2 regions of the Aequorivita marisscotiae genome follow, and region 1 is predicted to be linked to the other one. Evidence: riboswitches for the same ligand, from Rfam matches in the RefSeq annotation. Region 1 holds a riboswitch; the other holds the start of a gene.
What was found. A riboswitch is a leader RNA that binds a small molecule or an ion and turns the genes downstream of it on or off. The one in region 1 is predicted to bind S-adenosylmethionine.
Positions count from the first base shown of each region.

Region 1 (8,097 bases):
TATTGCCGGTGTTTATGGGTTACAAGAAAATTTCCCAAAATCAAGGGAGTATTTTAACAAATCGTTGCAGCAGCGATTACTTTGGGCAGATTCACTGGGCATTGCCGAAAATTACACCCAGCTTGGAGAGGTGTTTTTAGCCGAACAAAAATGGCGCGATGCTATTCCGTTGATGCATAAATCGCTGCCAATTTCTTTAAAAAAGCAGTATCAGAACCTAACGCTGTACAATTATCAAAAACTGACTGATATTTATAAAAAGTTGAACAATGCAGATTCGGCCTTGTTTTATTTTGAAAAATATGCTACCCTAAAAGACAGTATTCACGGTCTAAAAATACAGGAGCGTATTTCGGCATTAAATATTGAGTTTGAAACCGAAAAAAAGGAAAACCAAATCTTACAACAACGCGCACAATTGGCCGAAAAAGATTTGGAAGTGAGACGTAAAAATAGTTTTATTTTCGGAAGTTTGGGTTTGGCGCTAATTCTCGGTTTGCTCGGCTATTTATTTTACAATCAACAGAAACTGAAAAATAGGCAACTTCAAAAAGAAGGCGAGTTAAAATCGGCTTTGGCAAAAATTGAAACCCAAAATAAACTGCAGGAGCAACGGCTACGCATATCGCGCGATCTGCACGACAATATCGGGGCACAGCTCACTTTTATTATTTCCAGCATAGATAACTTAAAGTTCGGATTTACAGACATCAGCGAAAAACTGAACCAGAAACTCGGAGGCATTAGCAGTTTTACACAACAAACCATTTACGAGCTGCGCGACACTATTTGGGCGATGAACAAAGAAAATATAACTTTTGAAGACCTGCAGACCCGCATCGCTAACTTTATTGAAAATGCCAAAAACGCATCAGAAAAGACTGATTTTTCGTTTAATATTGAAGAAAATGTAGATGAAACCCACATTTTTACTTCGGTAGAAGGAATGAATATTTACAGGATTATTCAAGAAGCCGTAAACAATGCACTAAAATACGCTTCGGCAGATGAAATTGAAGTTAACATTTCTGCAAAAGAAACCGCCTACAATATTGAAATCACAGATACCGGAATGGGCTTCGATCCGGAAAGCACACCGCTCGGCAATGGTTTGAACAATATGAAAAAACGGGCACGGGAAATAGGGGGCACACTTCAAGTTAAATCCTCCAAAAAGGGAACATCCATTTTATTGAACCTTCCGAAATAATTTTCAAGATTGAATTTATACGGCAATTGCCTTATTTTTAATCAATTTTGAAATGTCTATTTTTAGTATCTTTAAAACAACTAATCTGCCAAAGATGCTGAAAATTTCAATTGTTGACGACAATTCCTTCCTCATCCACGCCATAAAGGAAAAACTCTCCTTTTTTGAAGACGTTGTTGTAAAGCACACCTCGCTAAACGGGAGCGAGCTGCTTACAAAGTTGGGCGAAGATCACAACCTCGATCTTATTTTAATGGATATTGAAATGCCCGTGCTCAACGGCATTGAAACTACCCAAATGGTCAAGCAGAAATATCCACATATAAAAATAATTATGCTTACCGCTTTTGATAATGACGAGCATATCTTCAACGCTATAAAAGCGGGTGCCGATGGTTATTTGTTAAAAGAAATCAATCCGAAAGATTTATACGATGGAATCTTAGAAACCTTAAACGGCGGTGCGGCAATGAACCCTTCCATTGCGATGAAAACGTTGAAGTTGTTGCGAAACCCTATAGATATTCAAAATTTAAAGGACAAGGAAGAAATTTCGCTTTCCATCCGTGAAGTCGAGGTTTTGGAACAACTCAGTAAAGGGTTAAGCTATACTGTAATTGCAGAACATCTTTATCTCTCGCCCAGCACCGTGCGCAAGCACATAGAAAACATCTACAAAAAATTACAAGTACACAGTAAAATAGAGGCAGTTCAAAAGGCAAAAAATCATAATATTATTTAATACTCCTATCCCCAAAACTTTATAAAACTTTTGGCTATTTATTTTTGTGCCGCAAAGGTCTCTAATAATCTGTTGGAAGAGAAAAACTTTGGGGTCATTATATGCATTAAAAGGAAAATCTTAAAATAAATTGTAGTTTTAGGAACTTATTTTTTAACCTGAAATTATACCAAAAATGAAAAAGATTTTTACTTCAGTTTTTCTACTATTATTTGCCTTCCCCATCTTTTCACAGACGCAAAGTGAGGTTGTGGAAGCCATCCAAAAAGAAGCGTACGAAAATTCACAGCTCGAAATCCTTGCCCATGAATTGCTGGACGATATTGGCCCGCGCTTAGTGGGAACCCCTCAAATGCAACAAGCGCACGATTGGGCGGTTAACAAATATAAAGGGTGGGGTATTTCCGCAGAAAACCAACAATGGGGCGAGTGGAAAGGTTGGGAACGAGGGATAACCCATATAGACATGGTCTATCCGCGCGTTCAAACTTTAAACGGGATGCAACTGGCGTGGAGTCCCGGAACTTCATCAAAAGGTGTAACAGCCGAATTGATAGTACTTCCCGAGATAAAAGATTCAATTTCATTCAGAAAATGGCTGCCAACCGTCAAAGGAAAATTTGTAATGATTGCAATGAAGCAACCCACCGGAAGGCCGGACGATAATTGGAAAGAATGGGCCACACCCGAATCTTTTGAAAAAATGAAGACGGAAAGAGAAGAAATGACCAAAGAGTGGAACCAAAACATAAAACGCAGTGGCTACGACAGAAGAAGCATTATTCCTGCGTTGGAAAGTGCTGGTGCAGTCGGAATTATAGATTCATACTGGTCTAGAGGCTTTGGGGTAAATAAAATTTTTGGCGCGCGTACTAAAAAGATACCAAGCGTTGACATTCAGTTGGAAGATTACAGTATGCTTTACAGAATGGTGGAACACGGCGATAAGCCTAAAATTCATGTGGTTGCAGAGTCTAAAGATCTTGGTGTAGTGCCAACATTTAATACAATTGCCCAAATAAAAGGAACCGAAAAACCTGACGAATACGTAATTCTTTCAGCACATTTTGATTCTTGGGATGGCGGAACGGGAGCAACTGATAACGGCACGGGCACATTGGTAATGATGGAAGCCATGCGCATCCTTAAAAAAGTATATCCAAATCCAAAACGCACTATTTTAGTGGGCCATTGGGGTAGTGAGGAGCAGGGGTTAAACGGATCTTCCTCGTTTGTTGCAGATCATCCGGAAATTGTAAATAACGTTCAGGCGGTCTTTAATCAAGACAACGGAACGGGTAGAGCAGTGAGTATTAATGGCGCAGGATTTTTACAATCTTACGAATATATTTCACGTTGGTTAAAGGCAGTTCCAGATACTATTAGCAAGCATATAGAAACTACATTTCCGGGCAGACCATCCTCTGGCGGATCAGACAATGCGAGTTTTGTAGCTGCAGGCGCGCCCGCATTTAATTTAAGCTCATTGAGCTGGGATTACTGGAATTACACTTGGCACACAAACCTAGACACCTACGATAAGATTGTTTTTGACGATGTGCAAAGCAATGTAATTTTAGCTGCAATAATGGCTTATATGGCCTCGGAAGACGGATCAAAAACTTCGCGAGAGCAGATTATTTTACCAATAAATGATAGAACTGGCGAACAGCAAACTTGGCCAACACCAAGGGTTCCGGAACGGAAAGGAGGACTGTAAACCTTTCAAGTTGCAAAAAAAATAGAATCCCAAATTCCAATTAATACTATTGGAATTTGGGATTTGATTTTTAGAATTTATTTATTCTAATCAGTTCGAGCGCAGTCGAGAATTATTTAAGTTGGAAGGCTTTCTTTACTTCATCAACATAGTCCAACTTTTCCCAAGTAAAGAGTTCCACTTCTTTTTCCATTTTGCCGTTGTACGGGCTTTCAAAAGTTTTTGTAATAATTTGAGGTTCCCTTCCCATATGGCCGTAAGAAGCCGTTTCGGAATAAATAGGATTTCTCAATTTCAATCTTTTTTCAATTGCCGCCGGGCGCATATTGAAAATTTCAGCAACCTTTTTCGCAATTTCACCATCAGAAAGGTTTACATTTTTAGAATTGTAGGTATTTACTAAAATTGAAGTTGGCTCTACAACCCCAATTGCATAACTTACTTGAACTAAAATTTCATCCGCAACACCTGCAGCAACTAGGTTTTTCGCAATATGTCGTGCAGCATACGCAGCACTTCTATCTACTTTACTCGGGTCTTTTCCGCTAAAAGCACCGCCGCCGTGGGCACCTTTTCCACCGTAGGTATCAACGATAATCTTTCTACCCGTTAGCCCGGTATCGCCGTGTGGTCCACCGATTACAAATTTTCCTGTAGGGTTTATGTGATAAACTATTTCATCATTAAACAATTTTTGAACGTATTCGGGTAGCAATTTCTTTACTCTCGGCATTAAAATTTCCGTGATGTCTTTTTTGATTTTAGCAAGCATTTTTTCATCTTCATCAAACTCATCGTGCTGGGTAGAAACTACAATTGCAACAATTTTCTGCGGAATATTATCATCGCTATACTCAATTGTAACCTGGCTTTTCGCATCGGGACGAAGATATTTTATTTCAGAATTTTCGCGACGAAGCGCAGCCAATTCAATTAAAATTTTATGCGAAATATCTAACGCTAAGGGCATATAATTTTCGGTTTCCTTTGTGGCATAACCGAACATCATTCCTTGGTCGCCAGCGCCTTGTTCTTCTTTATTTGCACGATCAACACCTTGGTTAATATCTTGTGATTGCTCGTGAATTAGCGAAATTACGCCGCATGAATCGCCACTGAATTTATACTCGCCCTTTGTATAACCAATTTTGTTTATCACATCGCGCGCAATATTTTGTACATCAAGGTACGTGTTACTTTTTACTTCCCCGGCTAAAACAACTTGCCCGGTGGTAACCAATGTTTCACAAGCAACTTTACTCTCTGGATCAAAAGCCAAAAAGTTATCTAAAAGCGCATCGCTAACTTGATCCGCAACTTTGTCTGGGTGTCCTTCAGAAACACTTTCTGAAGTAAATAAATAGGCCATAATTTGTATTTAAAATTTTATAAAAAATTAAAACGACGTTGGACAAAATGACGTAAGATGTAAGACTAAAATTAATTGTTTAATTGATCTGAACATCCTAGTCTTAAGTCCTATATCCAAAAGTCTTATGTCATTTTCAAAAGATTTGACGAGCGCGCCAAAGGGAAGTTTTCACTGCCTTTAGCATTTTTAACCCCACATTTGTCGTTGGGTTTCAAACTTGAAAAGTCCAAGCTTGAAGAGGTTGCAATCAGTCAAATCTTTCCTCTTAAATTATCTTGGGCAAAAGTAGAAAAATTAAATGAAGTAGAATTTTATTTAAAGATTTTTGGCGAAATATTTGGGTATTAAATTTTTCCGACGCTATATTTGCACTCACAAAGTTCAAACCTTTATTGAAATGTTATCAAGAAAGGCCGAGGGAATAGACCCTATGACGCCTTAGCAACCCTTAAATTCCCGCGCAGGCGGGAATCTCATTTAAGAAGGTGCTACATTCTACAACAATTTTGAATTTTTTCTGAATTGGCGATAGATAACGACAAGACAATTTCTTTTCTGAAATTGCTTTTCATTTTTTCTTTTTAACATTTTTCTATTGAAGTTCGTCGTAAGGCGTATTTTGGCTTTTGTTTTAATTTTTTTATTAACTCAAAAAAACTAGAAAAATGAGTACACAAAACAATTTCGCAACAAACTTGTTGCACGCAGGACACGATGTAACCGCCAATGGAGGAACCAGAGCGGTGCCAATTTACCAGACTTCCAGCTACGTTTTTAAAAATAGCGACCACGCTGCAAACTTGTTCAATCTTTCTGAACCCGGATTTATTTATTCGCGCCTTAACAATCCAACTTGCGATATTTTGGAAAAACGTTTGGCGGCTTTGGAAGGAGGCATTGGAGCCGTTACTACTGCATCGGGTGCATCTGCCATTTCAACTGCATTATTAACGCTGCTTCGCGCTGGCGACCATATTGTGGCGTCCAGCAGTTTGTACGGCGGCACTTTCAATTTGTTAAATGTTACTTTACCGCGTTTGGGAATTACAACCTCTTTTATCGATGGTTCAAATCCTGAAAACTTTGGAAAAGCCGTAAAAGAAAATACTCGCGCAATTTTTATTGAATCGCTCGGAAACCCAAAGTTGGACGTTTTAGATATTGAAGCAATTGCAGCGGAGGCGAAAGCGAATAAAATTCCGCTAATCGTAGATAATACAGTCGCTTCCCCAGCTTTGTTGAACCCAATTGCGCATGGTGCAAATATTGTAATCCATTCGCTTACCAAATATATAAATGGTAACGGTACAACCTTAGGTGGCGCAATTATAGACGCCGGAAATTTTGATTGGACCAACGGAAAATTCCCGGAATTTACCGAACCCTCCGCAGGTTATCACGGTTTAATTTATTCCGAAGTTTTAAAGGAAGCTGCTTTTATCGGAAAAGTACGGCTCGAAGGGCTTCGCGATTTCGGTGCCGCGCTGAGTCCGTTTAGTGCTTTTCAAATTATCCAAGGGCTGGAAACTTTGGAAATTCGACTTAAAAAACACAGTGAAAACGCACTGGAATTTGCAAAGTGGCTGCAAAGTTGCGAAGAAGTAGCATGGGTAAATTATCCTGGTTTGGAGGATAATCCGTATTTCCAACTTGCCCAAAAATACCTGCCAAAGGGGCAAAGTGGCTTGGTTACATTCGGGGTAAATGGTGGTTTTGAAGCTGCTAAAAAAGTAGTTGATAACGTAAAGTTATTTTCTCTTTTGGCGAATATTGGCGATACAAAATCGTTGATAATTCATCCCGCAAGCACTACGCACCAACAGCTCAGCGAAGTAGATCAAGATTCGTCGGGTGTAAGCTCAGATTTAATTAGACTTTCAGTGGGTCTGGAAAATATTGAAGATTTAAAAGCCGATTTACAACAAGCCTTTAAAGCTATTTGTAAAGAGGAATTGGTATAACTATTCCCCATTTTAACTCTGAAATCAAATGGCTAATCTTTCAAATTTAGAAATTGAGGAATACACAACCCATAGCGGGTTTACAGTCAAGAACCTTTCATTAACATATCAGGTTTTTGGAAGGCAATTGGGTACGGCACCCGTAGTTTTAGTAACGCACGCCCTTACTGGAAACAGTAATGTTTGTGGCGAAAATGGTTGGTGGAAACGGTTAATTGGTGCTGAAAAATGTATCGATATTAACGAATATACCATTCTATCATTCAATATTCCGGGCAATGGTTTTGACGGTTTTTTAATTGAAAATTATGAAAATATCACCATTAACGATGTAGCGCAATGGTTTTTAATAGGATTGGAACAACTTAAAATATCAAAAATTTTTGCTGGTATCGGGGGTTCCTTGGGCGGAAGTATTCTGTGGCAAATGGCAGTTTTACAACCAAAATTGTTTCAGAATATAATTCCCATTGCAACCGATTGGAAAGCCACAGATTGGGTAATCGCACAGTGTAGAGTGCAAAAACAGATTTTAAATAATTCTGAAAATCCTGTTCACGATGCCCGCGTTCACGCGATGACATTCTATAGATCACCGCAATCTTTTAAGCAGAAATTTAATAGAAGTTTTAGTGAAACCACTCCCATTTTTAATATTGAAAGTTGGCTGCTGCATCACGGCAAATCCTTAAAAAATCGTTTTCAATTGCAAGCCTACAAAATGATGAATCATTTATTAACGACATCAAATTTTGAATCCGAAGAAATTTTCAGAGAAGTGGCTTCAAAAATTGAAGGAAACATTTATTTGGTTGGAATTGATAGCGACGGATTTTATTTAAACGAAGAAATAAAAGAAACATATTCTTTATTAAAACCGATAAAAAATAACGTGCATTTTGCCGAAATAAATTCCATTCACGGACACGATGCATTTTTAATTGAATACAATCAATTGGCGGGAATTCTGAACCCCATTTTTAACACAGAAGCAATTACAAAAACAATAAATTATGAGCACGCAAGTATTGGATAACCCAGTTATAAACCGAATTGATCTAAACACCATAAAAAAGAAAAAGATAAACATTG
Region 1 covers NZ_CP122379.1:309,110-317,206, reverse strand. The annotation lists gene QCQ61_RS01540 (tetratricopeptide repeat-containing sensor histidine kinase) at 1-1,210, shown strand, start outside; gene QCQ61_RS01535 (response regulator) at 1,305-1,952, shown strand; gene QCQ61_RS01530 (M20/M25/M40 family metallo-hydrolase) at 2,128-3,672, shown strand; gene metK (methionine adenosyltransferase) at 3,785-5,041, opposite strand; SAM riboswitch class I at 5,442-5,583, shown strand; gene QCQ61_RS01520 (O-acetylhomoserine aminocarboxypropyltransferase/cysteine synthase family protein) at 5,710-7,005, shown strand; gene QCQ61_RS15525 (alpha/beta fold hydrolase) at 7,034-8,041, shown strand; partial or broken gene QCQ61_RS15520 (homoserine dehydrogenase family protein) at 8,082-8,097, shown strand, end outside.

Region 2 (8,097 bases), 260 kb from region 1:
TAAAACCGATCAAACCCCTGCGGTTGTAGAACGAATTGTAAATGATATAGATGGTATTGTAAGGATGGTAAGTTTTCCCGGTTGGCAAACAACAAGTTCAGGTGAGCGGGAAGTTCAGCAGTCGCTTAGAAAGGCGCTATTGAAATATAAGCTTCATAAAGATCAGGTGCTTTTTGAGCGGGCTTATGGGTATATTAAGGAGTATTATTGAATAAGATTACATTGGTCAATTCTCTCTAATAGCATTTGAAATCTTATAGAAGAAAAAGAAACGTCTATTGCTCATAAGCCAATTTTTTATATATTTACTACTCTCCCTAATTAATTTAACCATTGTCTAAGAGGTGTTTTCAGGATATCTTTAATGGAAATACTTATTTTAGAATAGCTTGCTGATATGTATAATTAAAATATCTATCAATGATATAATAAATGCATATAAGCATTAAATTGAAAATTAATGAGTGAACAATTGAAAATCAAACATCTTGAATTTATTCAGAATGTTATTTCTCGCCTGAGCACAAATTCTTTTTTAATTAAAGGATGGTGCATAACACTGATTACAGGTTTAATTGCATTAAGTTTGGATAATCAAAAGTTTGTAATTCTGATTATAGGGTTACCAATAATTGTTATTTTTTGGTTTTTAGATACCTATTACTTATGGTTGGAAAAAATCTACCGAGCACATTATACCATCGAAATTGAAAATCACCAAATTAATTTTAACATGGATATCACCTCATTGAAAAAGGAAATTTTATTTTCCCCGTTATTGTTTAGATTCTCAATTTTCTTATTGTATTTAATATTAATCATTTTACTTATAGGCGCATATTTATTTTTAAGAAACTCTTAAATGTATATAAAATGAAAATATTTATTAGTCATAGTCAAAGACAAAAATTATTTATTAAGGAGTTAAGAAAACATTTGCCTGACTTTATTGAATTATGGATTGACGAAAAGAAACTTCTTATTGGAGAGGAAGTCCAAAATACCATAAAGAAAACGATCGACGAGGATATTCATTTTTTGGTATTGATTATTGACAGGAATGCCGTTGAATCAAATTGGGTAATGCAAGAATTTGAATGGGGCATAAAAAAGGAACTTAAACTTAGTAGACCATTCGTACTTCCCATTGTGTTAGAAAAGGATATTTGGGATTCACTTGAAGATAATAATATTAAAAAGCGATTATTTCTTCCTTGCTATGAGTTTTCGGATGAAGCTATTGCCGTGACCGCTAAAAATTTAATTAATCAATTATTTGCATGGACGTGTAAAGAATTATATGGAAGCGGGTTAGAATCAGATCAAAAATCATCTTTAGACTTATTGGATGAAGCCGACAATTTTATAAAGGAAATTGCTGAAAAGGTAAGATTGTTAGTTTATCCCTATCGTCAAAACAACCCTCTCGATTTACTGCAACTTTTAGATATGTTAAAAGAACAAAATGAGCTAGTTGATATTTCTATATTTACTTTTAAAGAATTAATTGCAAGAATAATAAAACAGAATCATTTAACAGGAATAGTTAGTGATGGTGAGTACATCTGGGTTAAACAAGAACATTATTCTTGGAAATTAGCTATTCATTCAAAAAATAAGGAGAAAATTGCGAAACGAGCAATTAAATTTATAAATTCAAATTATATTATAGCCTTAGATTCAGGTTCAACAACTTTGGCAATAGCCAAAGAAATCAATAAAGGACTAGAAATGGGACTATGGGATAACTTAAAAGTTGTTACGAATTCAATTCCTATTGCACAAGAGCTATTCATGTATTCAAGTAAATTAGGGCTTGTGGATAATAATAATATTTTGAGTGTATTCATGACAGAAGGTCGTATTAGGCCCAATTCACTCGCTGTAGTTAATGATGATGAAATATATCAAAATGTAGATTCGGGTTTTCAAGAAACAATATCGAAACTTGGCGGGGCGGACATCTGTTTTGTGGGTGCAAACGGCGTTTATAGAAATGAAGGTTTTGCCGTACATAGCACTTACGAAATAAGGTCAAAAAGTGAAATTTTAAAGAACTGTAAAAATAAGTTTATTGTAATCGATTCTTCAAAATTGAAAATACAGGAGCAAAATAAGTTTGTTGATTTTAATGATGACATTAAAGTAATCACGACTGAAGACCTTACCTCAAACGATTTAGTAATAATAAAAAAAATTGCACATAGTTCTAGCTTAGAGTTAATTTTGGTATAATCTTCAAACTAAAGGAATTAGAATTCTCACATGATATTTCTAGTTTTAATTATAACGCTTCATGTATCTGTAATTAATAACTTCCATCTGAATTAAGTATTCCCTAAAACCCCTTGCCCAAAAAATAAAAATTCCGTATATTTAATCGTCATTACGAATCACAAGAAAGTGATAGCAACCTGCCCAAGCAGGCGAAGGTGCTTAAACAATGAGCCTACTTTTAGGAAAAATATGTCTTATTCCTTTTTTTACCGATAACAACAAAAAACAGTGTTTTTAAAACTAAAAACACTAAACAAAATTTGCTGCTGCCACCGCCGTTCCAATACTGGGAACGACGCTAAGTGTCAGGTGGGAAAGCTATGCGAAAAACGCATTAAAAATTAATTTATTAATAACCCTAAAACTAAAATTATGACAGAAAAATTTAAAGACCTGCCCGTCGAGGAAGGCACAAAAATTATTTTAAGCACCGAAGCCGTAATAGAAGACTTTGATGTAGTGTATCAAAAATGGTACTGGGATGGAATCTATGCCGAGAGCGTAATCTTTCTTAATGACGACATTGCCCATTTGAATGAAGACCAAGTAAGGCACGAAGTGGCCCTATGCACAGCATTGGTAAAGGAAAATACCGAAATGACCTACAAAAAAGGGGAGAAGTACACCTTTGTAAATTTTAATTTTGTAACAAGCGATTAACCAAAAACCCTTAACTATCAATTATTAATACTTAACAAAAAACAAATTATGCATTTAACTATTGGAAAAATTTTAAAAGAATACAAAGAATATTTAACGGATTATGAAATTGAACAATTAAGAAAAGTCCAAAGAGAAAAAACAGACTTTGCTGCACAGGTAAAACAATTACAATTGGCGCTATTTGCGGAGGAATGGGATTTTATGATGGATTCTGCCCGCAATCCAATGTCACAGGAAGCTACGAACCGCGTTAATAGAAAAAGGAAAGCCTTCGGGGTGAATCCCGTGGACGCTTCGGGATTTGGAGCGGATAGTTCCTCAAAACTATTCTGTGAGGAAGTAGTGCGCCACACTAAAAATTACAATGAGCTGTTAGAACTGAAGAAGCGAAATGCCAAGCAAACTGTCTTTGTGGATATGGACAGTGTGCTGGTAGATTTCCAAAGTGGAATAGATAAAATTAGCGAGGAAGATAAATTAAAATATGATAAGAAGCTGGATGAGGTTCCGGGCATTTTCTCTCTGATGGATCCATATGACGGCGCTATTGAAGGATATAAATGGTTGTGTGCGAATTTTGACACCTACATTTTATCAACCGCGCCTTGGGAGAATCCGAGTGCCTGGTCTGATAAATTACTGTGGGTGAAGAAATACTTGCCGAAGGCAGCCCATAAAAGATTGATTCTTTCGCATAACAAACATTTGGCGAAAGGGGATTTCCTTATCGACGATAGAACCGCAAATGGGGCCGGAGCATTTGTAGGAAAACACATTCACTTTGGTCCAGAAGGAAAAGACTTTGCCGATTGGAAGGCGGTAATTAGCTATATGAAAAACCTGGCATAACTGCGGCATACAAAAGGAATTAACAAATATCTCTAATCGGGAAACCGTTTGGCAATGTCCGTTCGTTCGCAGTCGAGACCTTATTTATCGTTAGGATTTTGTAGCTCTCGCCTATATTCTATCTCGAGCCTGCCGGAAGGGCTCGAACAGAAATTCAAACTTATAAGTTAGACATTCTAAAATTAAAAATTCTAAACAACAAGAGTAATGATCTTAAATGAATTAATGCACAACCATACTTGGGAAACCATTTCAGTCCAATTTTTAAAAAGCTACCCAGAAGCAAAAAACAATTTGGAAGGCTATAAAATGGTGTTCGAAAAATTGAAAGAAATGGATCCGAAAAGTATAGCTATGGCTATTGTGATTTCTAAGGAAACCGATATTATCGATGGCGATTACTTTATAGATGTTGCGGGAATTTATAACCATCCCAAAAGCTTGGAAGAAAAGTATCCGCAAGGCATTGAATTTTTACCCTGGTGCCAATGGTTGGGAATGGAGATTAGTAAAGACAGTCTAATAAACTTTTCAGAACCGGAAATCCTTGTGCATTGTTTTTATGAGATGACTTATGTTAGCCTGTCTGAGGAAGATATTCAAAAAGCAATACATAGAGAGAGATAGTACGAATATTTTATTTACACATATTCCTAACCATGTAGATTATTTTGAAAACGAATTTCTAACCGATGACTCACTTTAATGTACACTCCCTTAGAACCTGCATTAACTCATAAACTAAAATTTGTCAAACTATCCTTCGCAATTATAAAAATTTGCTCTTACTGCAACGTTCAAATTCCGAAGCATTCTCCACGGTTCGCACAGGTCTCTCTTATTTGCTTTTACTAAAACACCTCCCGCTTCACTGTCTAAGCGTTCTCCATTATTGGTTTCGTAAAGATTAATACCTCCAATAGTTCCTTTCAATTTTATAATTCCTACCTGCTATACCATAATCTAAAATTTAAATATAACTAATACAACACATTAAGCACCGTAGGTCAAGTTTATAGTGTGGTTAAAATAATAGTATAATATGTGTAAAGTATATTTATAGTATCTATATAGTATGTTTATAGTATCTGTATAGTATGTTTATAGTATTAAAATACTATAAAATATTATAGGTCTTTAAACTCCCTTTCTGTGCAGTACCTGCTAATTAATACTCAATTTAAAACTATCTACCGTCAAAATTTTAGGAGCCAAGTAGCCCAGCAAAAGGCTATCGAACCCGGCTGGCGCATCCATCCCGCGCAGCGGTCTTATGTCAGTTTCAATTTCGTCTGCCCAATCACGCTTCTGCAATAGATTTACAAGAGTTTTTACGGCTCATCAGCACAAGATTAGATCTCGATTCGGCTTCTTAACCCAAAACATTTCAGAATAGCCATAAAAAAACCCGCTCTGTATAAACACAACAATTGGTCTTGATCCCTAAACTTCTCGCCTTAAATATATGTGTCTAAATAAAAAAACCTCTTGAAGAACTCAAGAGGCTTTAAACATTATTAGTGACCTGGCTGGGGCTCGAACCCAGGACCACCTCCTTAAAAGGGAGGTGCTCTACCAACTGAGCTACCAGGTCTTCCTTAATGCGGGTGCAAATATACTATCATTAAATTAAATTCTCAAAACGAAACTGCAATAAATTTAAAGAAATTTTAAAACCTCTGAAAAACAAGGCTTCACAAATGAATTATTTTTAAATTTTTCGATATTTTCTGAATTATCTTTACTCTTTTTAAAGATTCTTGTCGTAAAAAAGGAGAACTTTGCAATTTTACAACTATAAAATGCCCAAAACCAAATTTAAAATACCCGAAGATGAATAGTGGGGCATTCCATCTCTTTATTTCTCAAATATAATATACTGATGAAAATAATTTTAATAGGATATATGGGAAGCGGCAAATCTTCCGTAGGAAAAAAACTCGCTTCGGTATTAAACTTGCCTTTTAAGGATTTGGATACCGAAATTGAACAATCAGAAAATCTGTCTGTCTCTGAAATTTTTTCACAAAAGGGAGAAATCTATTTTCGAAAAACAGAAAACAAAGTATTAAAGACTTTGTTAAAACAGGCTGGCAGCTTTGTTTTGGCTACCGGTGGCGGCACTCCCTGCTATGCAGATTCGCTTACCTTTATGTTGGAAGAGCCCAATACAATTTTGGTGTATTTAAAAAATTCATTAGAAGTTTTAACCAATAGATTGCTTTTAGAAAAGGAGCACAGGCCGCTATTGGCGCATTTAAATTCGGAAGAGGAGGTTAATGATTTTATACGAAAACATCTTTTTGAACGAACTTTTTATTACAATCAAGCCAATATTATTGTAGAAAGTAGTGCTAAAAATATAGCGGAAACTACCGAAGAAATAGTTGGACGTCTATTCTAAAATTGCTCTATCGTTTCCTTTTTCAAAAATAACCGAGACGTTTTCGTTTAAGGATGTAGAGAGCGAAATGCCTTTAAAGTCTGCTTTTATTGGGTACTTTTTGTGATTTCTATCTACCAATACCGCAGTTTTAAATTGTTTAAGAGGCACTTCTAAAAAATGTTTTACGCCGTAAATTAAAGTGGTTCCAGAATGTAATACATCATCTACCAATAGAAGTGACTTATTCGCGTAATTCTCTTTTTTCAGAGTGGTTTCCAGAGGCTCAGCAGGATTTTTTTTATCGATTAAAACTTCGCAAAGCAAAACTTTTATAGGCGAAATTTTTTCGACTTCTACCTTAATTTTTTCTGCCAATATAAAACCGTTGCCCGTAATACCGGCTACTACAACTTCTTTTTCTTCTACGTTGGTTTCGTAAATTTGGTAAGCAATTCTTTTAATCTTGTGGGCTATTTGCTTTTTGTCTAGTATTACGGATGTTATTTCTTGCATTGTCTAAATTTTAAAAATTATGGTTGTTGGGTGTCAATGTCGTCATTGGTTGCTTCTTCAGTAAAATCTTCTAAATCCCTACGGTCTTTTTTAGTAGGTCTTCCCACGCCTTTTTTACGGTAGTACGATTTTGCATATTGCAGCATTTCATTTGTTTCAAAAGCTTCTTTGGGAGTTGTGTCTTTTCTATACAGATCTACTAACTTGGCGCCAACTCTGCTTTGGGGGAGGTCTAAAACTTCTAACTGGTAATTTATTTGATTTTTTCGAAGTGTAATCTTATCACCCGGATATACATTTCGCGAAGCTTTTACAATATCGCCGTTAACCCGAATGGCACCTTTTTTACAAGCTTGTGTGGCGATATTTCTAGTCTTTAAATATCGAACGGCCCATAAATATTTGTCAATCCTCATAATTAATATGTTCAAAACAACGTTAATGTAGTGTGCAAAAATAGCGGAAAATTGTATCTTGCGCCCACAAAAAATTGATGATGATAAAAATTAAATATGCTTTTGCTTTATTAGTTGTAATGCTAGTTGTTACAGTTTCCTGTAAAAAGAATGAAGATGACGGGCCAGAACCACCCCCGCCCAGAGATCGTAGCGTAGAGGCAACAAGAGCGCAAGATGAAATTGAAACGTTTTTAAAAACCCATTTCTATAATTACGAGGATTTTCAGACAGATCCCGAAAATTTTAAAATTAAGTTTGATACCATTGCGGGAGACAATGCTGGAAAAACCCCCTTATTTGAACAAGTAGATTTTATAGAAGTTGCCGATGTAATTGATACCGATGTTACCTATAAACTGTATTACCTAAACGTTCGCGAGGGTGGGGGCGACAAACCCCATTTTTCAGATTATACCATTAACACTTATGAAGGGCGGCTTATGAACCTGGATTTGTTTGATAGTTCGGTTATTCCCGTTCGGTTTAGCTTGGTTGACTCTCCAACTACCTCAGGTATAATTAGAGGTTTGCAGCAAGCAATTATTCAGTTTAAAGGGGCTGCAAACGTAATCTCCAATCCTGACGGCACACTTTCTTTTGAAGATTTTGGTATAGGTGCCGTTTTTATTCCATCAGGTTTGGGATACTATAATTATCCTCCAGCTACAGGCGGTTTGAATGCTTATGATCAGCTTATTTTCTCTTTTGAATTGTTTGATTCTGAAGTGGCAGATCACGATAATGACGGAATACCGTCTTATATGGAAGACCTTAGCGGCAATGGTTATTTAATGGATGAAGATACCGATGGGGATGGAATCCCGAATTATTTGGATGACGATGACGATGGCGACGGCCGTTTAACCAAGTATGAAATAGAGATAGATGGCGACGGCAATATTACCTTCCCAGATACCAACGGAAACGGAACTCCAGATTATCTAGACCCTA
Region 2 covers NZ_CP122379.1:51,421-59,517, reverse strand. The annotation lists gene QCQ61_RS00300 (hypothetical protein) at 1-211, shown strand, start outside; gene QCQ61_RS00295 (hypothetical protein) at 461-862, shown strand; gene QCQ61_RS00290 (TIR domain-containing protein) at 874-2,235, shown strand; SAM-I-IV-variant riboswitch at 2,379-2,476, shown strand; gene QCQ61_RS00285 (hypothetical protein) at 2,650-2,937, shown strand; gene QCQ61_RS00280 (5' nucleotidase, NT5C type) at 2,986-3,789, shown strand; gene QCQ61_RS00275 (DUF6557 family protein) at 3,997-4,416, shown strand; gene QCQ61_RS00270 (hypothetical protein) at 4,546-4,722, opposite strand; tRNA gene QCQ61_RS00265 (tRNA-Lys) at 5,311-5,383, opposite strand; gene QCQ61_RS00260 (shikimate kinase) at 5,672-6,193, shown strand; gene QCQ61_RS00255 (phosphoribosyltransferase family protein) at 6,185-6,688, opposite strand; gene QCQ61_RS00250 (RNA-binding S4 domain-containing protein) at 6,706-7,104, opposite strand; gene QCQ61_RS00245 (FKBP-type peptidyl-prolyl cis-trans isomerase) at 7,182-8,097, shown strand, end outside.
Region 2: linked by a shared signal. The riboswitch ahead of QCQ61_RS00285 (hypothetical protein) and the one ahead of QCQ61_RS01520 (O-acetylhomoserine aminocarboxypropyltransferase/cysteine synthase family protein) in region 1 are both predicted to bind S-adenosylmethionine.